2 regions of the Desertibacillus haloalkaliphilus genome follow, and region 1 is predicted to be linked to the other one. Evidence: a T-box and tRNA genes for the amino acid it is inferred to sense, from the RefSeq annotation. Region 1 holds a T-box; the other holds one or more tRNA genes.

The links. The T-box of region 1 lies ahead of alaS (alanine--tRNA ligase). A T-box ahead of a tRNA ligase gene usually reads a tRNA of that ligase, here a tRNA-Ala.
Region 2: it has a tRNA-Ala gene. The T-box ahead of alaS (alanine--tRNA ligase) is inferred to sense a tRNA for this amino acid. The anticodon was not compared.

What each region holds. Positions count from the first base shown of each region.
Region 1 covers NZ_JAHPIV010000002.1:141,092-144,519, reverse strand. Annotated here, with positions in the region: gene alaS (alanine--tRNA ligase) at 1-1,861, opposite strand, end outside; T-box leader at 2,285-2,496, opposite strand; gene KH400_RS02865 (AI-2E family transporter) at 2,572-3,428, opposite strand, start outside.
Region 2 covers NZ_JAHPIV010000001.1:409,517-412,944, reverse strand. Annotated here, with positions in the region: gene KH400_RS01935 (copper amine oxidase N-terminal domain-containing protein) at 35-970, opposite strand; gene KH400_RS01930 (hypothetical protein) at 1,187-1,348, shown strand; tRNA gene KH400_RS01925 (tRNA-Ala) at 1,472-1,547, shown strand; gene KH400_RS01920 (MogA/MoaB family molybdenum cofactor biosynthesis protein) at 1,855-2,367, shown strand; gene KH400_RS01915 (CobW family GTP-binding protein) at 2,386-3,339, shown strand; gene KH400_RS01910 ((2Fe-2S) ferredoxin domain-containing protein) at 3,407-3,428, shown strand, end outside.

The DNA of each region.
Region 1 (3,428 bases):
TTTCATTAACGATTTGCTCAATGGTTACGAGCTCTTCCTCAGTCACTTGACCAAAATGAGAAAAGTCAAATCGCAAGCGATCTTCTGATACAAGAGAACCCGCTTGGTTAACATGCTCACCTAACGTCTCCTTTAACGCTTGATGCAGTAAATGTGTTGCTGTATGGTTTTTCACAATACCAATACGGCTTGTCTCTTCAACCGTTGCCTGAACTATATCTCCTGTACGCAAGCTTCCGTCTGTGATTTTTACCGTATGGAGGTTCTGCCCATTAGGTGCCTTTTGAACATCTTCAACCTCAGCAGTTACCTGTTGACCTTTTAATGTCCCTTTGTCAGCAACTTGTCCACCACTTTCAGCGTAAAAAGGTGTCTCATTTAAGATCACTTGAATCTCATCACCCGCTGTAGCGACATCAACAACCTGCTTATCTTTAACAATCACTTCAACTTTTGCATCAGCTGTTAATTGCTCATATCCAACAAATGTACTCTCTGCCGTAATATCAGCTAGCACTTGATCTTGAATTTGCATGGAGTCCGTTTCTTGGCGCGCTGCTCGTGCACGCTCTCTTTGGCGCTCCATTTCTGTTTCAAATCCATCGCGGTCAATAGTCATTCCTTTTTCTTCAACGTATTCTTCTGTTAAATCAACTGGGAATCCATATGTATCATATAATCTGAATACATCCTCACCACGGATGACCGTTTCATTTGCTTGTTCTGTTTGCTCAATGATCTTTGCTAAAATAGCTAAACCATCATTGAGTGTTTCATGGAATCGCTCTTCCTCATTTTTCATCACTTTTTGAATAAAGGCTACCTTTTCTTTTACCTCTGGATAGAAATCAACCATGATATCAGCTACGACTGGAACGAGTTCATACATAAATGGGCGCTCAATTTGAATAAGCTTTGCATAGCGTACAGCACGACGCAACAAGCGACGTAAGACGTACCCACGGCCTTCATTAGATGGTAGAGCCCCATCAGAAATCGCAAAACTCACTGTACGAACATGGTCTGCAATCACTTTGTAGGAAACATCTTTGTCATTCGATTCACCATACTTACTATTAGAAATCTCTTCAGTTGCCTTAATAATTGGCATAAATAAGTCCGTATCGAAGTTGGTCGGTACATCTTGAATCACCGATACCATTCGCTCTAATCCCATACCTGTATCAATATTTTTCTTTGGTAATGGTGTATATGAACCGTCTGGATTATGGTTATATTGAGAGAAGACAAGGTTCCAGATTTCTAAGTAACGTTCGTTTTCTCCTCCAGGATAAAGCTCAGGGTCATTTGGGTCGTCCCCATAAGCTGGTCCACGGTCATAGAATATTTCCGTATTTGGTCCACTTGGCCCTTCTCCAATATCCCAGAAGTTCTCTTCCAAACGTATAATCCGGCTTTCATCTACCCCGATTTCCTTATTCCAGATTTCAAATGCTTCGTCGTCTTCTGGGTGAATGGTTACAGATAGTTTCTCGGGTTCAAAACCAATCCACTTTTCACTGGTCAAAAATTCCCAAGCCCAGTGAATCGCTTCCTTTTTAAAATAGTCACCAATTGAAAAATTCCCGAGCATTTCGAAAAATGTATGGTGACGGGCCGTTTTACCAACGTTTTCAATATCATTCGTACGAATTGATTTTTGTGCGTTCGTAATCCGTGGATTTTCCGGGATGACACGACCATCGAAATATTTCTTTAGTGTCGCAACACCACTATTAATCCATAACAATGTTGGATCTTCATGCGGAACTAACGATGCACTCGGTTCAATATCATGCCCTTTTTCTTGAAAAAAGTCCAAAAACATTTGTCTCACTTGTGCTGACGATAAATTTTTCATAAAACTTCCTCCCTAAATTTTTTAGACATTGATCAGCGAACATCTGATGGAATCTAGTTTATTGAATCCCGAATCCTCACTTTTAAGCTAAGTATCTCTTTGAATCGAAGGCCCATGCGCCTTTCACCTATGTTAGCGTACTCTCGGGAGGCCCCTTTGCCACTACTCCGACTTAACTTCTTCCTCTTCAGGGACCTAACCTTCTACTTCAATCTAAGGCGGTGCGAGTAAGCTTACTTCCTTGATGTTTCTCACATGCTAGCGCACTCCGCCCCTTTGCCACTACCCCGAAAGACTTCTCCTTCTCCAGGGAACTCACCTTCAACTTTCAATCTAAGGCGGTGCGAGTAAGCCTACTTCCTTGATGTTCCTCACATGTTAGCGCACTCCGCCCCTTTACCAAAAAAAACTCTCAATCCCTAAGTCAGGGACGAGAGTTATTCACGCGGTACCACCCTGGTTATGAATAGGTTTCCTATTCACCACCTTCAACAACCGTAACGTGGTTGAAGCGGCAGGGTTCTCCTGCACTCCGGAGTAGCGTTCTGTTAATCTTCGTATAGGGTTTCTTCCAGCCACGGAAACCCCTCTCTTTATACGGGCTTTAACATACTCGGTTCCATCAGCGTTTATTTTTTCATTCATTTGTCGCCTTCAACTTTAGACCAAAATCTATGCTTTTTTCATTATAGAAATCTAACGAATGAATGTCAATCTTTCATCAAATTTGCTCGCACATGAAGGAGGATTACTTTAATAATTGCCAATGTCGGTACCGCTAACACCAAACCAAAGATTCCCCCAATTTCGATTCCAATAATTAAGGCGAGCATAATTAAGACAGGGTGCATATGCAAAGTCTTTCCGACAATGACAGGTGAAAGAATGTTACCTTCTACTTGCTGAAGTACAAAAATAACAATGGCCGTATAAAGAAGCATTTCCATCGATTGCATCGCAGCCACAATCAAAGCAGGAACTGCACCAAGAAAAGCACCAAAATATGGGATAATATCAGTCATCCCGATAAAGATCCCGAGAAGCACAGGGTACGGCATACCGATGAGCCATAACCCAGTCATTGCTAATAACCCAACAGATAGGGACACGAGAATTTGTCCGCGAATATAACGACCAAATGACTTATCAACATCATGAATAAACGCAATGCTCTCTTCACGCCATTTTCTTGGCGTTAAATACCAAGCTGTTTTCTCAACCAACTTAAAATCCTTAAGTAAATAAAAAACTAAAAACGGGATGACAATAAAATAAATTAACGAATTTAAGATTTGCTTAATAACATCAATGATTCCAGCAACAAAACGATCTAAATATTCCTCTAGTCCACCAATCCATTCTTCAACATGTTGGTGTACACCCTCTGGCATTGTATTCAAACGTTCATTAAAAAATTGAAACCAGACTCGAAACGTTTCCGTAAATTCTGGAATGTTAGCTGCAAAGTCTTTTAATTGTGAAACAATGTACGGCGTACCACGAAAAATGAGGTAACCGATCCCACCAAAAAAAATGAAGTAGATCAGTAAAACGGCAAGTGGACGTG
Region 2 (3,428 bases), on a different contig from region 1:
CACAAAAGGTAAAAAAACAACCTTTTGTGCCAGCCTAGTCATTGATAAGTAACTCAACAATGTCTTCAGGTACATATGTCTTACCGTCTTGAATCTCAGGGGCAACAGGGAACTCCCGAAGGCTGCGGTTATAGCTGTAGGCCGTGTCACCATTTGAGATTTGGATCGAAAGGTTCTGCTTTTGGACCGTGACTGAACGTGTCTCTTGATCCCAGCCGACTGTAAAACCAAGCGATTGGGCAATGGAACGAATTGGAATCATTTTTGTGTCATTTTTATAATAATTGTCATTTTCAATGAGCCGTTCCACTTCCTCCTGTTTCTTGTCGGTATGATCAAGGGCGACAATTTTTTGTGGTGTTGTTTGCGCTGGGATGCTCTTTGTCGCGATTGTATAGAAAACAATTAATTCTTTCCCAGACAAGTCTTCCTCTGTGATGGCTGCACCATTTTCATTAACAAGAATCGTTTCTTCATTAATCGTGAGCGCTAATTGATTGTCTAGGCTAACGAGGTTTTCATCGAACTTGGACACCTTTACTTGGCTGCCTTCTTGCTCATCCTCAATAATTACAATCTCAGGTGCGATCGTTGGTGGATAAATCATGATATGTGCCGTATCCTTATCATAGTAGCCTGTAATCGTTTGTCCTTCCGTGAGCTCGTCTTTGTTTACTTGTTCGGTTGTGCGACTATCAAAGATAAGCGCATCATCTGTCATTGGGAAAATCATGATCGAATCTTCCTCTGGACCTTCGATAACTAGCGAGGTTGAGTCATCATCTTCTCTCACCTCTGAAATCACACCTGTGTTTTTCAAGTAAATGCTTGCTTCAAGCTGGTCAGCGTCTTCTGGCTCGGCTTCGGCTTGTGAGGGTAATTCTACTGTTTGTGCGAGTGCTGACCCGTGAGCGACACCAGCTGATGCTACAAATGCCGCAAGCGTTAGTACACTTAACTTCTTCATCATTATCCTCTCCTTTTAAAAAAAGCTACATGATCTTTGCTTTTCTAAAAATAGACGAGTCAAGGCTTAGGAACGTTACAAGGTGATGGCAATTTTAACTATCTTTTAGTGTATCATAGCTTCGAGCAGATTCTCGGGCGGAAATGTTACAAAATACTTGTCTTTATCCACACTTTTTTGATAAGATAACAGGGAAGAAACGCATGGAGGACCGACTTAATGGTTGAATCAATCGTATTTGCCTTTACAGTCTTTGTTGGCTGGGTCATTTTTGACTTTACGAAGCATAAAAAACTGATGAAGGAACAAGTGCTAGGGGCATTAGTAGTCGGATTAATCGCCGGTGCAGGCTGGTACCTTCTTGGCGTCCTTTTTAGTTAATACTACGGGGCATTAGCTCATACGAGTAAAGCTGCGACGAGTTGTTTCGACGCATAGACGACCTAGAGTGACGAGTAGAGGAAGAAACAGGGACCTTCTTTGACAAAACTTCATTATTACTACGGGGCATTAGCTCAGCTGGGAGAGCGCTACACTGGCAGTGTAGAGGTCAGCGGTTCGATCCCGCTATGCTCCACCATACATAAACATAAATATTTTAAAAAGTATACATACTGCGCATATACAACGACCTATTTCTCGATCTCACGAGGGATAGGTCGTTTTTTATGTAGAGATTTTTACCTATAGGGGGCTTTTTTGATGGTATTAAATTTATTAGGAACTTTAGGTTGACCCAATAAATTAAATCACTTACTATAAAATATAGATAGTAATGATTACGATTTACAAACTGTCAATCATCAATGATTACATAGTATAGTAATCAAACAGTTTTTTAGAAGGTAATTATCGAGATCAATAAATTTGTTAAAGGAGAATGAAACTTGAGTGTATTCGAGCATAAAAAAGAAGCGCCCAAAGAAATCAGATGTAAAATTATAACTGTCAGTGATACCCGTACAAAAGAAACAGATAAAAGCGGTTTATTGATTCGAGAATTTTTAACTAACGGTGGGCATTTAACCGCTGATTATGAAATTGTTTCAGACGATAAAGAAAAGATTAACGAAGCCCTTATCAAAGGAATTCATTCACCAGAGATTGATGCAATATTGTTAAATGGTGGTACTGGTATAGCAGTTCGAGACGTTACTATTGAGACGATCCAGGCCCAATTAGACAAAGAAATCGTCGGTTTCGGAGAATTGTTTAGAATGCTTAGTTTTACTGAAGATATAGGTTCTGCAGCTATTTTAAGTCGTGCTATTGCAGGGGTTATTGATCATACCGCTGTATTTGCTATGCCAGGCTCAAGTGGTGCTGTAAAATTGGCGATGAGTAAATTGATTATTCCGGAACTATCACATGTGATACGAGAAATTAGAAAAGACATATAGAAGTAGGGAAGGATGTAAATGAGGCAGAGAGCGGTAGATATTTTTATATTAAGTGGTTTTTTAGGAAGTGGAAAAAGCACCTTGTTGAAGCAGTTGCTTCAAGTTGAAAAACGAAATGAAAGGAAAATCGGGGTATTAATGAATGAATTAGGTGAGGTGAGTGTAGATTCATCGATCATACCTAACGACACTCCTCTAAAAGAAATGTTAAATGGGTGTATTTGCTGTACGATTCAAGGTGAGTTAAGTTTACAACTTACATCACTCCTAGAAGAACATGATTTAGATGCTATCTATATCGAAGCAACAGGTGTAGCTCATCCATTAGAGGTGATAGATGCATGTACTCATCCTCTACTAGCAGGAAAAGTTGAGATAAAAGCTGTGATTACAGTTATAAATGCTATCCAGTGGCATGAGGGTAAAATGAGCATAAAATTAAGAAAGCTTATGAAAAAACAAGCGGAGTATGCTGATCTCGTACTCATCAATAAAACAGATCAGGTGAACGAGTCAGTAATAGAGATGGTAAAGAAGAACGTTCAGGAGGTCAATCAATGGGCACGGATACTTCCAGTGATGTATGCAAACATTGACCCATCAATGCTATATTCTTCAGAAAACCGAAGCACTAACCGTTTTTTACCACAAGAGGTTCATGATGACTCCCATATCCACAAACATTTACATCTAAGAACGATTACAGTTCCTATGGATCGTCCAATAGATAGAGTTCAATTCGTTCAACTTTTAAAGAAAATGAACAGGCATCTCTTTCGTGCCAAAGGATTTATTCAACTAAAGGAGACACCAGGAATATTTCTATTTAATTATTCTTATGGTGAACCAATGTTTGAACGATGTGAGAAGCATTATGAACCTATTCTCGTTTTCATAGGAGATGATGAATTAGAACGAAGTAAGATTGAAAAAGAATTATTTGAAATGCAAAATATCGGAATTGGCAAGTAGTCCATGTTATTTATAGTTCTTCAACAAAGTTCTTACTATAACATAATTGAAACGAGGAGGCAGGTAAATGGCTACATGGAATTTAACGA